DNA from 2 places in the Pseudomonas asiatica genome. Region 2 is predicted to be linked to the other one. Evidence: predicted binding sites of a transcription regulator. Region 2 holds the regulator's gene; the other holds the start of a gene.
What was found. Region 2 encodes sigma-54, which starts transcription at its own class of promoters, with help from an activator protein. Its sites were predicted from a motif close to ANTGGCATNNANNTTGCTNT; they were not measured.
Positions count from the first base shown of each region.

Region 1: a site for sigma-54 is predicted at 5,214-5,233, ahead of flgB (flagellar basal body rod protein FlgB). Genes of this name have one in related genera too.

Region 1 is NZ_CP157874.1:4,189,332-4,197,003, reverse strand. It holds gene ABNP31_RS18785 (MFS transporter) at 1-112, shown strand, start outside; gene ABNP31_RS18780 (flagellar brake protein) at 453-1,196, opposite strand; gene ABNP31_RS18775 (flagella synthesis protein FlgN) at 1,277-1,744, opposite strand; gene flgM (flagellar biosynthesis anti-sigma factor FlgM) at 1,794-2,108, opposite strand; gene flgA (flagellar basal body P-ring formation chaperone FlgA) at 2,273-3,025, opposite strand; gene ABNP31_RS18760 (chemotaxis protein CheV) at 3,103-4,032, shown strand; gene cheR (protein-glutamate O-methyltransferase CheR) at 4,084-4,911, shown strand; gene flgB (flagellar basal body rod protein FlgB) at 5,280-5,690, shown strand; gene flgC (flagellar basal body rod protein FlgC) at 5,693-6,136, shown strand; gene flgD (flagellar hook assembly protein FlgD) at 6,152-6,856, shown strand; gene flgE (flagellar hook protein FlgE) at 6,888-7,672, shown strand, end outside.
Region 2 is NZ_CP157874.1:1,041,443-1,049,114, reverse strand. It holds gene lptC (LPS export ABC transporter periplasmic protein LptC) at 1-98, shown strand, start outside; gene lptA (lipopolysaccharide transport periplasmic protein LptA) at 85-609, shown strand; gene lptB (LPS export ABC transporter ATP-binding protein) at 610-1,335, shown strand; gene ABNP31_RS04815 (RNA polymerase factor sigma-54) at 1,511-3,004, shown strand; gene hpf (ribosome hibernation-promoting factor, HPF/YfiA family) at 3,084-3,392, shown strand; gene ptsN (PTS IIA-like nitrogen regulatory protein PtsN) at 3,405-3,869, shown strand; gene rapZ (RNase adapter RapZ) at 3,872-4,726, shown strand; gene ABNP31_RS04795 (HPr family phosphocarrier protein) at 4,746-5,018, shown strand; gene ABNP31_RS04790 (superoxide dismutase) at 5,383-5,994, opposite strand; gene ABNP31_RS04785 (class II fumarate hydratase) at 6,070-7,446, opposite strand; gene ABNP31_RS04780 (hypothetical protein) at 7,439-7,672, opposite strand, start outside.

The DNA of each region.
Region 1 (7,672 bases), 2.7 Mb from region 2:
GACGGTGCAGGAGGTAATGCAGGCGCCGGTGGCGGCGGAGGATACCGAGGCGGAAGAGAAGGGGACTGACAAGGAGCCTGAGCCGGAAGGTGAGGTCAGCAAGTCGGTGTAGGCCTGTGCCGGCCTCTTCGCGGGCACGCCCGCTCCCACAGCGACCGCGCAGCGTTCAAGGCATGCGTTGTACCTGTGGGAGAGCTGTCGCGTAGATAACTGGATCCGCAAGCAGTACGCGTACCCTGTGGGAGCGGCTTTAGCCGCGAAGAATCCAACGCGGTGCATGGCACCGGCTGCGCCGGTGTTCGCGGCTAAAGCCGCTCCCACAGAGTCCCTGCTAATTCAATGAGTTATGTGCAGTTCTGTGGGAGCGGGCATGCCCGCGAAGAGGCCGGCACAGGAGAAGCACAAATGAAAACGCCACCTTGATAGGTGGCGTTTTTGTACTCGGCCGACGATCAATAGTCGTCCTTGTCGAACCGCCGCGCTTCACGCTGCAACTGGTACACGAAGCTCTCGACCTTGCGCTGCGCCTGCCCGGTAAGGTTATGGAAGCGCACGCCGGCAAAGGTGGTGTTGATCCGCTCTTCATAGTGCAGGTGGCGCAGCTCGACCATGGTGTCGACCAGGCCCAGCGGGTTGCCCGCCTTGAAACGCTCGTACACCTGGCCCAGTTGCAGGCGATCCTCGACATTGCCTTCGAAGCGCAGTTTGCAGCCGGTGGCGGAGATGTCCAGCAGCTTGCCACGCAGGGCGCCGTTGCCCTTGAGGTGGGTACCATCGAGGATGACATCGACCAGCTGCGACAGCTTCAGCGCGGCGCGGAAGGCATTGCGGCGCTGGTGGTAGGTCATCTCCAATGGCATGGCGCCGCGGTAGCAGCGGTGGCCGTCGACTTCACTGATCTTCAGCTCGTGGTTGCAGTCCCAGGCGATGCGCACGCCATCATGGAAGCCTTCGACGCGGAAGTGTTCGCCGTTCTCGATGAACTTTTCACCGTCACGCGGGATCATCTCGTCCAGCGCCAGGGTGTTGCTTTCACGGTCCACGTGCACCACGTAGCTCTGGAAGCGCTGGCTGCGGTCGTGGAAGGTGATGATCAGGGGGTCGTGGCTTTCCTGCAGCTGCCGCAAGTTGGCCGCAATCTCCAAAGGGGTGGTCAGCACCTTTGGCGGCTGCGGGGCATCGGATTCATTGAACACGGCTTATCGTTCTCCAGGCAAAAGCGACACACGCAATTAACGGCATTTTGCCAGTATGTTCCGTGCCTTGATAGAAAAAATCACACTTGGCTGAGCGCCCGTGGCTTGGCCAGTGGCGAGGTGCTGCCGCGGCTGTCGTAGAGCGACGGAGAATCGCCGCCCATGAGGATCCGGATCTGGTTGTTGGTGACGTGTTGCTGCACCTGGATGATCCGGCCATTGGTCTCGTTGAGCTGCTGGCAGGCTTGCATCAACTGGCTGATCACATCGAGTTGCTGCAGCAGCAGTTCACCGTTCGGCGATTGTGCCGCCACGGCCTCCACTCCGGCGCGATCAGGGCTCAGGCCAAGACTGACAAGCAGGTTGTTGCGCCGCAGGCCTTGCTGCTCCAGCAGCACGATCAAAGACTGCTTGCGGGCCAGGATATTCTCCAGTGGCGCCATGTCGCGGCCATGCAGGGCGATCGCTTCCTTTTGCAGAAGGTCCAGCAGCTCCTGCATGGGGGCGATGTCATCTTCGATCAGTTGCAGCAAGGTGGTGTCGTGCATGGCTAACTCTTGGCTTTTCTAGCGTCCGTGAAGTCAGCGCGCCGAACGGTCAGCGCTGGGCTTCGAAATCGAGCAGTTTGCTGGCGACCCGGCCGGCATCGACCTGGTAGCTGCCGTCGGCGATCGCCTGTTTCAACTGGGCCACACGGGCACTGTTGACCACTGGCTCGTCGCGCAGCTTGTCGCTGATCTTCTGCAACTGCTGGGCCTCTTGGCTGAGGTGTACCGCTTCTCCGCTGGCGCTGGTGGCGGTTGCCGCTTCCTGGCTGGCTGCCGGTTTTTCGGCGCTGCCGTTCGCGGTGTTGCCGCGCACGCCGCCCGTGACGGACGGAGAGTTATTCAAACGACTGAAGTCGATGACCATGATCAGAAACCTCTGGGTATTTGGACGCTTGCCTTGTTTTCGGCCAACCCGAAAGAAACTTTAGGCACAAATGCATAGCCGCCTGTCAGCAAGCTCGCGAACCCGTTTTCTGACACAGTTTAGGAAAAGCGGTTCCTCACCGCCAGCGCAAATCAATGGGCTGGCTACATACTTACCTCGACCTGGCCGGGGCCGGTCACCCTGGCCTTGACCACCCGTTTGGAATTGAGGTTGCGCACCCGGATCTGTTCGCTCAGGCCGCCCTTGCTCAGGGCTTCTCCGGGCATGCGCACACTCAGGCTGCCACTGCGGGCGATGATCACCACGTGGTCGCCCTTGCGCACCACCTCGGCCTGTTCCAGGTGTTGCGGGGTGAGTACCTGGTCGATCACCGTGGGGCGCAGCATCTTCATGCCTACCGCCTGTTCCAGTTCGGTCAAGAAGCCTTGGCCCAGGGTGCCGACATCGCGCTCGCGCAGGGCCACGTCACCTTCGCCCACCACGTTGTCGCGCTTGAGCGGCCGGGTCACCACCACCACTTCGCGGAACAGCCGCACGGTGGCCGGCACGAACACGGTCCAAGGCGCCGTGCCTTCGCAGCGCACCTTTACCGTGACGCGGCCCAACGGCTGGGCCGGGCTTTCCAGCGAGGCGTCCAGTTGCTGGCTGCACAGCGGCATGCGCAGGCGCGGGTCCAGCGGGTTGACCTGGATCTCGTAACGGCCGGCGGTCTGGGTGGTTGCCAGATAATCTTCGACGCTGAATTCAAGAAACCCTTGAGTGACACCGATAAGCTGTTCAGGCAAGGTAAACGCGTCCGCTACCGTGCGAACGCCGGGCACCAGAAGGCACAGCATGGCCAGCGAGCCAGTCAGCAGGCGCGTCAATCGTCGGAAAAATGTCGTTTTCGTGTACATGGCGCTCAAAAAAGCAAAGCCCGTGCCGACTCGCTACATGAGTTGCAACGAAAGGCTGAAACATAAAGGAGTCTGGCATGGCAGGTGTTATGGATTCGGTCAACCAGCGCACGCAGCTGGTAGGGCAGAATCGCCTGGAATTGCTGCTGTTCCGCCTCAATGGCGAGCAGCTTTACGGCATCAACGTATTCAAGGTCAGGGAAGTGCTGCAATGCCCTGCGCTGACCCTGCTGCCCAAGGCGCACCCGGTGGTGCGCGGTGTTGCCAATATTCGCGGGGCGACCATCCCGATCCTCGACCTGTCGATGGCCACCGGGTTGCGGCCGCTGCAGGAAGACACGTGCAACAGTTTCGTGATCATCACCGAGTACAACACCAAGACCCAAGGCTTCCTGGTGCATTCGGTGGAGCGCATCGTCAACATGAACTGGGAAGAAATCCATCCGCCACCCAAGGGCACCGGCCGCGACCACTACCTGACCGCGGTTACCCGGGTGGACAACCGCATGGTCGAGATCATCGATGTGGAGAAGGTGCTGGCCGAAGTGGCGCCGTCGTCCGAGTCGGTGTCGGCCGGGGTGATCGATGCCGAGGTGCAGGACAAGGCCGTGCTGCTGCGGGTGCTCACCGTCGACGATTCGTCGGTGGCGCGCAAGCAGGTCAGCCGCTGCCTGCAGACCGTGGGGGTCGAGGTGGTGGCGCTCAATGACGGCCGTCAGGCCCTGAACTACCTGCGCCAGCTGGTGGATGAGGGCAAGAAGCCGGAAGAAGAGTTCCTGATGATGATCTCGGACATTGAAATGCCGGAAATGGACGGCTATACGCTAACAGCGGAGATCCGCAGCGATCCGCGCATGCAAAAATTGCACATCTGCCTGCATACTTCGCTTTCCGGGGTGTTCAACCAGGCGATGGTCAAGAAGGTCGGTGCCGATGACTTCCTGGCCAAGTTCAAGCCGGACGACCTGGCCCAGCGGGTGGTCGACCGGATCAAGGCAACGCATTGAAGCAGCCGGGGGCAGGCCCCCGGCACCAGTGATTTAAAAGAGGCGGCAGTAGTGTCTACGGGTAATTTGGATTTCGAACAGTTCCGGGTCTTCCTGGAGAAAGCCTGTGGCATCCTGCTGGGCGAGAATAAGCAGTACCTGGTCTCCAGCCGTCTCAACAAGCTGATGGAGCAACAGGGCATCAAGAGCCTGGGCGAGCTGGTGCAGCGCATCCAGGCCCAGCCGCGTGGCGGCTTGCGCGAGCAGGTGGTCGATGCCATGACCACCAACGAGACCCTGTGGTTTCGCGATACCTACCCGTTCGAGGTGCTGAAGAACAAGGTCATCCCCGAGTTCATCCGCAACAACCCCGGCCAGCGCCTGCGCATGTGGTCGGCGGCCTGTTCGTCGGGGCAGGAGCCGTATTCCATCTCGATGGCCATCGACGAATTCGAGCGTAGCAACCTCGGCCAGTTGAAGATGGGCGCGCAGATCGTTGCCACCGACCTGTCTGGCACCATGCTGACCAACTGCAAGACCGGCGAGTACGACAGCCTGGCGATTGCCCGTGGCTTGTCCCAGGAGCGCCTGCAGCGCTACTTCGACACCAAGGGGCCGGGGCGCTGGGCGGTCAAGCCGGCGATTCGCAGCCGCGTCGAGTTCCGCTCGTTCAACCTGCTCGACAGCTATGCCAGCTTGGGCAAGTTCGATGTGGTGTTCTGCCGTAACGTGCTGATCTATTTCTCGGCGCAGGTGAAGAAGGACATCCTGTTGCGTATCCACAGTACCTTGAAGCCGGGTGGGTATCTGTTCCTCGGGGCTTCCGAGGCGCTGAACGGGTTGCCGGACCATTACCAGATGGTGCAGTGCAGTCCGGGGATCATCTACCAGGCGAAGTAAGCACAAAGGCCGGCAGCGAAAGTTGCCGGCCTTTTTGTTTGCCTGTGCTGGCCTCTTCGCGGGTAAACCCGCTCCCACAGGTACCGCACCGACTTTTAAAGCTGTGCAGAACCCTGTGGGAGCGGGTTTACCCGCGAAGAGGCCGGCGCAGGAAAAATACTGACGTCAATTTTTTGTTTTGCCGCTTTTGCCGCCCGGCAATTGCCGCTTTCGCCGCTCAAGGCGGAAGGCCTTTGCCGCTTTTCTGGCATCACTCTGACAGCACCTTGCCCTGCAAGCCCGTATTTCCGGGCTTTCTGTTGGTTGGCACAGCCCTTGCTATACCTTGCCCAACGATATTCCGGTCAACCTCCGAAGGTTTCCCCGACATGAGCATCAGCTTCGACAAGGCGCTTGGTATTCACGAAAAGGCCCTGGGCTTCCGCGCCCAGCGCGCCGAAGTGCTGGCCAACAACATCGCCAACGCCGACACGCCCAACTACAAGGCGCGCGACATGGACTTCGCCTCGGTGCTCGCTGCCGAGAGCGACAAGCAGCAGAGTGGCGGCCGTTTCAGCCTCGATCGTACCAACAGCCGCCATATCGAGGCCGAGGGCCTGGCCATGGCCGACGATACCCTCAAGTACCGCACACCAACGCAGCCGTCGATCGACCAGAACACCGTGGACGCGCAGATCGAGCAATCGAACTACACCGAAAACGCCGTCGGCTTCCAGGCCAGCTTCACCTTGCTCAACAGTAAATTCAAAGGGCTGGTTTCGGCCCTGCGGGGAGAATGACCATGTCCCTTTCCAGTGTCTTCAACATTGCCGGTAGCGGCATGAGTGCGCAGAACACGCGCCTGAACACCGTTGCTTCCAACATCGCCAACGCCGAGACCGTGTCCTCGAGCATCGACCAGACCTACCGCGCCCGCCACCCGGTGTTCGCCACCACCTTCCAGGACGCACAGGCCGGCGGCAGCCAGTCGCTGTTCGAAGACCAGGGCGAGGCAGGGCAGGGCGTGCAGGTAAAAGGCATCGTCGAGGACCAGAGCAACCTGGAGGCCCGTTACGAGCCCAACCACCCGGCGGCGAACAAGGACGGCTACGTCTACTACCCGAACGTCAACGTGGTCGAGGAGATGGCTGACATGATCTCCGCCAGCCGCGCGTTCCAGACCAACGCCGAGTTGATGAATACGGCCAAGGCCATGATGCAGAAGGTCCTGACCCTCGGTCAGTGATAAGGAAACCAGACCATGGCAATCGATACCAACGGTGTGAACCTCAACGACGTGCTCGCGGCGTCGGGTGTAGGCACCAGCACCAAGAAGACCACGGACACCGCATCCAAGACCGGCAACGACTCGCTCGGCAAGGACGCGTTCCTGCAATTGCTGGTCACCCAGATGCAACACCAGAACCCGCTGGACCCACAGGACAACGGTGAGTTCGTTGCCCAGTTGGCGCAGTTCAGCAGCCTGGAAGGCATTACCTCGCTGAACGAATCGGTCAACTCCATCACCAGCGCCATGGCCTCGTCCCAGGCCCTGCAGGCGTCGTCGCTGGTCGGGCGTTCGGTGGTGGTGCAGAACGACAAGGCCGTGGTCGACACCGCAGAAAGCTTCAATGCGCAGTTCGTCGTGCCGCAAGCCATCGGCGAAGCGAAGATCACCATCAAGGACAAGGACGGCAATACCGTCAAGACCATCGAGCTGGGCGAGCAGAAAGCCGGTTACGCCGATTTCATCTGGGACGGTACCAACAGCAGTGGCCAGAAAGTCGACCCTGGTACTTACACCTTCACTGCCACCACTACAGTGGATGGCAAGTCGGTGCAGATGAATACGCTGTTGCCAGCCAAGGTGACCAGCGTCAGTTTCAGTGCCGCCGGCGAAATGGTGCTCAACCTCGCCGGTGTTGGCAAAGTGTCCCTCTCCGACGTGCAAACCATCGGTATCTAAGGCCCGCTAGAGCGGCAAAAGGAGCGAATTCATGTCTTTCAATATCGGCCTTAGCGGTCTGTACGCAGCAAACAAGCAGCTGGATGTCACCGGCAACAACATCGCCAACGTCAACACCAACGGCTTCAAGTCGTCGCGTGCCGAGTTCGCCGATGTCTATGCAGGTTCCAACCGCCTGGGCGTGGGCAAGAACCAGGTGGGTAACGGTGTGCGCCTGGCAGCGGTTTCCCAGCAGTTCACCCAGGGTGACGTCAACACCACCGGCAACGTGCTGGACATGGGGATTCAGGGGCAGGGCTTCTTCGTGCTGTCCGATAACGGCTCGCGCGTGTACACCCGTGCGGGTGCTTTCCAGGCCAGCAAGGACAACTTCGTGGTTACCTCGGACGGCTTGCGCCTGCAGGGCTATGCCGCCGACTCGACTGGCAAGATCCAGAAGGGCGTGCTCACCGATCTGCAGATCGATACGTCGTCGCTGCAGCCAAAGGCAACATCGCTGATCGACCAGGGTATCAACCTGAATTCCTCGGCCGCCGACATCCCGTTGGAAGTGGATGATGGCACTGGCGTGATGGTGCCGAACCTGCCGTTCGATCCTTCCGATCAGACGACTTACACCAAGTCTTTCCCGACCAAGGTGTACGACAGCCAGGGTAACGAGCACACCATGGAGCAGTTCTATCGCAAGACTGGCACCAATGAGTGGACCATGTACACCCTGGTCGATGGGCGCAACCCGTTTTCCCCATCCTCCACCGTGCCGCTGACTGGCACCATCAGCTTCAACAGCGATGGCTCGGTCAAGAGCATGACTGC
Region 2 (7,672 bases):
CCGGTGGCACAACTACGGGCAAAGGAATGAAAGCGTATTTGAAAGAAGGCAAGATGGACTTGCTCTCTAACGTAAGAGGACAGTATGAGGCTCGTTAAAACCCTCCCCCTTTTGCTCAGCCTGAGCGCAGCACTGGGAAGCGCGAGCGCCCTCGCCCTGCCGAACGACCGTGACCAGCCTATCCGCATCCAGGCCGACAACGCCCACCTGGACGACAAGCAGGGCGTGGCCACCTACACCGGCGACGTGATCATCACCCAGGGTTCGATGATGATCAAAGGCAACACCGTGACCATCACCCGCTCCGCCTCCGGCGACATCGACGTGGTGACCTCGGTGGGCAACCTGGCCTACTTCGAGCAGCAGCAGAGCGCAGCCAAGCCAGACAAGATGAAAGGCTGGGCGGTGACCATCCAGTACCAGTCGCAGAAGGACATGGTGATCCTCACCGACCGCGCCAAGGTCGAGAACGAAGGCAACACCACCGAAGGCGAGAAGATCGTCTACAACACCCAGACCCAGGTGGCAACCGCCGGTCGCGGTGGCAACGTGACCTCGCCGCGTCAGCGTATCGACATGGTGATCCAGCCCAAGAAGAAGGCCGAGTAAATGGCAACCCTCAAAGCCCAGCACCTGGCCAAGAGCTACAAGGGGCGGCAAGTCGTACGTGACGTCAGCCTGTCGATCGACAGCGGCCAGATCGTCGGCCTGCTCGGCCCCAACGGCGCCGGCAAGACCACCTGCTTCTACATGATCGTCGGCCTGGTCCAGGCCGATCAGGGGCGCGTGCTGATCGACAACCTCGATGTCAGCCACCAGCCCATGCACGGTCGCGCCCGCGCCGGCATCGGCTACCTGCCGCAGGAAGCCTCGATCTTCCGCAAGCTGTCGGTGGCCGACAACATCATGGCCATCCTCGAGACCCGCAAGGAACTCGATCGCGACGGCCGGCGCAAAGAGCTGGAAAGCCTGCTGCAGGAGTTCCACATCAGCCACATTCGCGACAACCTCGGCATGAGCCTGTCCGGTGGTGAGCGCCGCCGCGTGGAAATTGCCCGCGCGCTGGCGACCGCACCCAAGTTCATCCTGCTGGACGAACCGTTTGCCGGTGTCGACCCGATTTCGGTCGGCGACATCAAGCAGATCATCCATCACCTCAAGGCCAAGGGTATCGGTGTACTGATCACCGACCACAACGTGCGTGAGACCCTGGATATCTGCGAAACCGCCTATATCGTCAACGATGGCCGGCTGATCGCCGAAGGCGACGCCGAAACCATCCTGGCCAACGACCTGGTCAAAGAGGTTTATCTGGGCCACGAGTTCCGGCTCTGAGCCCGGCACGCGCCTGGAGTACTGGCAAATCGCCCTGAAACCCGGGGTAAAGTGTTACGGTGCTCTAGGCAAACGCTACAATTTAAGGCATAAAACTTGCTTGATCTGGCGCCCCGGCGCCCTCGTGTAGTGGATGGCGCATGCGCGCCGGCGAACAAGGTATTAAGCCCCAGCCATGAAACCATCGCTCGTCCTAAAAATGGGCCAGCAACTGACGATGACACCGCAGTTGCAACAGGCCATCCGCCTGCTCCAGCTCTCCACCCTGGACCTCCAACAGGAAATCCAGGAAGCGCTGGAGTCGAACCCGATGCTCGAACGTCAGGAAGACGGCGACGACTTCGACAACAGCGACCCGATGGCGGACAACGCCGAGAACAAGCCGGCCGCCGAAGTCCAGGACAACAGCTTCCAGGAAAGCACTACCAGTGCCGACACCCTGGAAGACGGTGAGTGGAGCGAGCGCATCCCCAACGAACTGCCGGTCGACACCGCCTGGGAAGACATCTACCAGACCAGTGCCAGCAGCCTGCCGAGCAACGACGACGACGAGTGGGACTTCACCACCCGCACATCGGCCGGCGAAAGCCTGCAAAGCCACCTGTTGTGGCAACTGAACCTGGCTCCGATGTCCGACACCGACCGCCTGATCGCCGTCACCCTGATCGACAGCATCAACGGCCAGGGCTACCTGGAAGACACCCTCGAGGAGATCTGCGCCGGTTTCGACCCGGAGCTGGATATCGAGCTGGACGAGGTCGAAGCGGTGCTGCACCGCATCCAGCAGTTCGAGCCAGCCGGCGTTGCCGCCCGTACCCTGGGCGAATGCCTGTTGCTGCAACTACGCCAACTGCCCGCCAGCACCCCGTGGATGGCCGAAGCCAAGCGCCTGGTCACCGACTTCATCGACCTGCTCGGCAGCCGTGACTACAGCCAGCTGATGCGTCGCATGAAAATCAAGGAAGACGAGCTGCGCCAGGTCATCGAGCTGGTACAAAGCCTCAACCCGCGCCCCGGCTCGCAGATCGAGTCCAGCGAGCCCGAGTACGTGGTGCCCGACGTCATCGTGCGCAAGGACAGCGACCGCTGGCTGGTGGAGCTGAACCAGGAGGCCATTCCGCGCCTGCGCGTCAACCCGCAGTACGCCGGGTTTGTGCGCCGGGCCGACACCAGCGCCGACAACACCTTCATGCGCAACCAGCTGCAGGAAGCGCGCTGGTTCATCAAGAGCCTGCAAAGCCGCAACGAAACCCTGATGAAGGTGGCCACGCAGATCGTCGAGCACCAGCGCGGCTTCCTCGACCACGGCGACGAAGCGATGAAGCCGCTGGTACTGCATGACATCGCCGAAGCGGTGGGCATGCACGAGTCGACCATTTCGCGGGTAACCACGCAGAAATACATGCACACCCCGCGTGGCATCTACGAACTGAAATACTTTTTCTCAAGCCACGTCAGCACCTCCGAAGGCGGAGAATGCTCGTCTACGGCGATCCGCGCGATCATCAAGAAACTGGTTGCGGCGGAAAATCAGAAAAAGCCATTGAGTGACAGCAAGATCGCTGGTTTACTGGAGGCACAAGGCATCCAGGTAGCCCGTCGCACCGTCGCCAAGTACCGCGAGTCCCTCGGCATCGCACCGTCGAGCGAGCGCAAGCGACTGATGTAGCCCCTGAGATGTGCCACAGCGTTTGTGGGGCAGGTGCAAGACCTGCCTCTTTATGCACGGGCAACAAAGGAGAAGCTGTATGCAAGTCAATATCAGTGGACAGCATGTAGAAGTCACCCAGCCACTGCGCGATTATGTGCTTGAAAAGCTCGCTCGCGTGGAAAGTCACTTCGACAAGATCACCAACGTGCAGGTCATCATGAAAGTCGAGAAGCTGCAGCAGAAGGTCGAGGCGACCTTGCAGATTCCCGGCGGCGAAGTGGTTGCCAACGCCGAACACGAAGACATGTATGCAGCGATCGACGCCTTGGCCGACAAGCTCGACCGCCAACTGAAAAAACACAAGGAAAAACAGCAAAGCCTGCTGCAAGGTGCAGCTGCCCGCTGATCCCCCTCATCCATGATCCGACTTGAAACCATCCTGACCCCCGGCCGTTCCCTCGTGAACGTGCCGGGCGGCAGCAAGAAGCGCGCCCTGGAAAAGGTCGCCACCGTCATCGCCGAACAAGTGCCCGAACTGGAGATGCAAGACGTCTTCGAAAAACTGGTCGCCCGGGAAAAACTCGGTTCGACCGGTTTCGGCAACGGCATCGCCATCCCGCACTGCCGGCTTGAAGGATGTTCCGCTCCGGTCAGCGCCCTGCTGCACCTGGAAGCCCCTATCGACTACGACGCCATCGATGGCGCGCCGGTGGACCTGCTGTTCGTCCTGCTGGTGCCTGAAGCCGCCACCGATGCCCATCTGGAACTGCTGCGCCAGATTGCCAGCATGCTCGATCGCAAGGAGGTCCGTGATCGCCTGCGTGCGGCCACCAGCAGCGAGGCCCTGTTCCAGGTTGTCCTGGACGTACAGAACGAGCACTGAACATGCGCCTGATCATCGTCAGCGGCCGGTCCGGCTCCGGCAAGAGCACCGCCCTCGATGTCCTGGAAGACAACGGTTTCTACTGCATTGACAACCTGCCCGCCGGGCTGCTGCCACAGCTGGCGGAAAATGCACTGATCAATACCGAGTTGCTGCAACCCAAGGTCGCCGTGTCGATCGACGCGCGCAACCTGCCCAGCCACCTGACGCGCTTCCCCGAGTTGCTCGAAGAAGCCCGCGCCCGGCATATCCAGTGCGACGTGCTGTACCTGGATGCCGACGAAGACATGCTGCTCAAGCGCTTTTCGGAAACCCGCCGGCGCCACCCGCTGACCAACGCCAACCGCTCGCTCGCGGAAGCGATTCGGGTGGAAAGCGAATTGCTGGGGCCGATTGCTGACCTGGCCGACCTGAAGATCGATACCACCAGCCTGAACCTGTACCAGTTGCGTGATTCGATCAAGCTGCGCCTGCTCAACCAGCCCGAGCCTGGCACCGCGTTCCTGGTCGAGTCGTTCGGTTTCAAGCGCGGAATGCCGGTCGATGCCGACCTGGTGTTCGATGTGCGCTGCCTGCCCAACCCCTACTGGAAGCCTGAGCTGCGTGAGCACTCCGGCCTCGACCAACCGGTAATCGACTACCTGGCCGCACAGCCGGATGTCGAAGAGATGTTCAACGACATTTCCAGCTACCTGCTCAAGTGGCTGCCCCGCTTCGCCGCCAGCAACCGTGCCTACGTCACCATTGCCATTGGCTGCACCGGCGGTCACCACCGCTCGGTGTACATCACCGAACGCCTTGGCCAGCTGCTGCAGCAATCCCTGAAAAACGTCCAGGTCCGCCACCGCGACCTCTAGCCCAAGGATCCGCCCCACGATGCCCGCCCGTGAAATCACCATCATCAACAAGCTGGGTCTGCATGCCCGGGCGGCAGCCAAGTTCGTCGGCGTTGCCGGCCGCTTCCCCTGCCAGGTCAGGGTTGGCCGTGCGCCGGACAAGCTGGTGGATGGCAAGAGCATCATGGCGGTGATGATGCTGGCGGCCGGCAAAGGCACCCAGGTGCACCTGCATACCGAAGGCGAGCAGGACGTTGATGCCATGGATGCGCTGGTCGAGCTGATCAACAACTTCTTCGACGAAGGCGAATGAATTTCGCTGGCTCATTCGCAAGCGGTACGCGTACCCTGTGGGAGCGGCTTTAGCCGCGAAGAACCCAACGCGGTGCATGGCACCGGCTACGCCGGTGTTCGCGGCTAAAGCCGCTCCCACAGAGTCCCCGCTAATTCAATGAGTCATGTGCCGCTCCCACAGCGAAACCGGTGAACACCCCATCATCCGGCGCAAACCGATGCACACCCCCAAGCTGGCCAGGCCAGGTCCAACCAGGCGAAGCCGCGCGCCAATAGCAATGCAGTGCCTGCCAGCAACAGCAAAGTCCCAAGCGTCAGGCGAAACAGGCGAAACAGGCGCACACGGCTGACGGACATCATCTGGGAGCGCATACCGGGGAGACTCATTTCAGGGTTTCGAGGTAGCGGCGCTCCACTTCCGCCCAGTCAATGACGTTGTAGAAAGCACCGATGTATTCCGGACGACGGTTCTGGTACTTCAGGTAGTAGGCATGCTCCCACACGTCCAGGCCGAGGATTGGCGTGTTGCCGTGCATCAGCGGGCTGTCCTGGTTGCCGCTGCTTTCCACTACCAGGGTTTTCTGCGGGGTCACGCTGAGCCAGGCCCAGCCACTGCCGAAGCGGGTCAGCGCAGCCTTGGTGAAGGCCTCCTTGAAGGCATCGAAGCCGCCCAGTTGGGCGTCGATGGCCTGCGCCAGAGCGCCATGCGGCTCTCCCCCGCCCTGCGGTGACATCACGGTCCAGAACAGGCTGTGGTTGGCGTGCCCGCCGCCATGGTTGGTCACCGCACCACGCAGGTTTTCCGGCAGTTGCCCGACCGCGCCGAGCAGTTTTTCCACCGGCCACTCAGCCCACTCGGTGCCTTCGATGGCGGCGTTGAGGCCATTGACGTAGGTCTGGTGGTGCTTGGTGTGGTGGATTTCCATGGTCTGCGCGTCGATGTGCGGTTCCAGCGCAGCGTAGGCGTAAGACAGTGCAGGCAAGGTATGGGGCATATCAGTGAATTCCGTAGGCATGGGTTGGGCGATGACCAATGCGGCCACCGCTGGCGCTTGGGCCGTGACTCAGTGTCAGATACCACCGGCGGTGAGCTTCTCCGGGTCCAGCAGCGCTTCCAGCTGGTCACGCGACAGGTCGGTGTGCTCCAGCGCCACGTCGATGATCGGACGGCCCTGCTTGTAGGCGGTCTTGGCGATTTCAGCGGCCTTGAGGTAGCCGATGATCGGGTTCAGCGCCGTGACCAGAATCGGGTTGCGTGCCAGGGCTTCCTTGAGCTTGCTTTCGTTGACCTTGAAGCTGGCGATGGCCTTGTCGGCCAGCAGGCGGCTGACGTTGGCCATCAGCTCGATGCTCTCCAGCAGGTTGCGGGCGATCACCGGCAGCATCACGTTCAGCTCGAAGTTGCCGGACTGGCCGGCGATGGCGATGGTGGCGTCATTGCCGATCACCTGGGCGGCGACCATGGCGGTGGCCTCCGGAATCACCGGGTTGACCTTGCCCGGCATGATCGAAGAGCCCGGCTGCAGGCCTTGCAGCTCGATTTCGCCCAGCCCGGCCAGCGGGCCAGAGTTCATCCAGCGCAGGTCGTTGGCGATCTTCATCAGCGCCACGGCGGCAGTCTTGAGCTGGCCGGACAGGGCCACCGCGGTGTCCTGCGAGCCGATCAGGGCGAACAGGTTCTGCCCGGGGGTGAACTCGACCTGGGTCAGGCCGCTGAGCTGGCGGGCGAAACCGGCAGCGAACTGTGGGTGAGCGTTGATGCCGGTGCCCACGGCGGTGCCACCCTGGGCCAGCGCCTGCAGGCTCGGCAGGGTCGCTTCGATGTGTGCCTTGGCGCCATTGATCTGCGCCGCCCAGCCATCCAGCACCTGGCTCATGCGCACTGGCATGGCGTCCATCAGGTGGGTGCGGCCGGTCTTCACGTACTGATGCACCTGTGCCGACTTGGCCTCGATCACCTTTACCAGGTGCGCCAGGGCTGGCAGCAGTTGCTCGTGCAGGGCCAGGGCGGCACTGACGTGAATGGTGGTCGGGATGATGTCGTTGCTGCTCTGGCCGCAGTTGACGTGGTCGTTGGCGTTGACGGCCTCACCCAGCACGCGGCTGGCCAGAGTCGCGATCACCTCGTTGGCGTTCATGTTCGAGCTGGTGCCGGAGCCGGTCTGGAACACATCCACCGGGAAATGCTGGATGAAGTGACCCGCCAGCAGTTGCTCGACTGCCGTTACGATGGCCTGGCCCTGCGCGGTCGACAGCTGTTCCAGTTCGACGTTGGCCTTGGCCGCGGCAGCCTTGGCCAGCAGCAGCGCACGAATGAACTGGGCCGGCATGCGCTGGCCGCTGATCGGGAAATTGTCGACCGCGCGCTGGGTCTGGGCACCGTACAGGGCCTGGGCCGGCACCTGCAGTTCGCCCATGCTGTCACGCTCGATACGGGTATCACTCATCATCAAATCCTTGCATCAGTTCATCGGGAGAAATCGACGGCAGCAGGCGGCAATTGGCCAACTGCAGGGCGTAGGGCTGCCAGCGCTGGTTCTGGGCCTCGCGGTCGAGGTTGCGCAGGTCCAGTAGCGGGCGCCAGGCCTGGTCCAGGCACAGGCAGCGCCAATGCCAGGGCAGCATGCGGTCGCAGGCGGTATCCAGCAGCAGGCGGAAGGAGGTCAGCGCCAC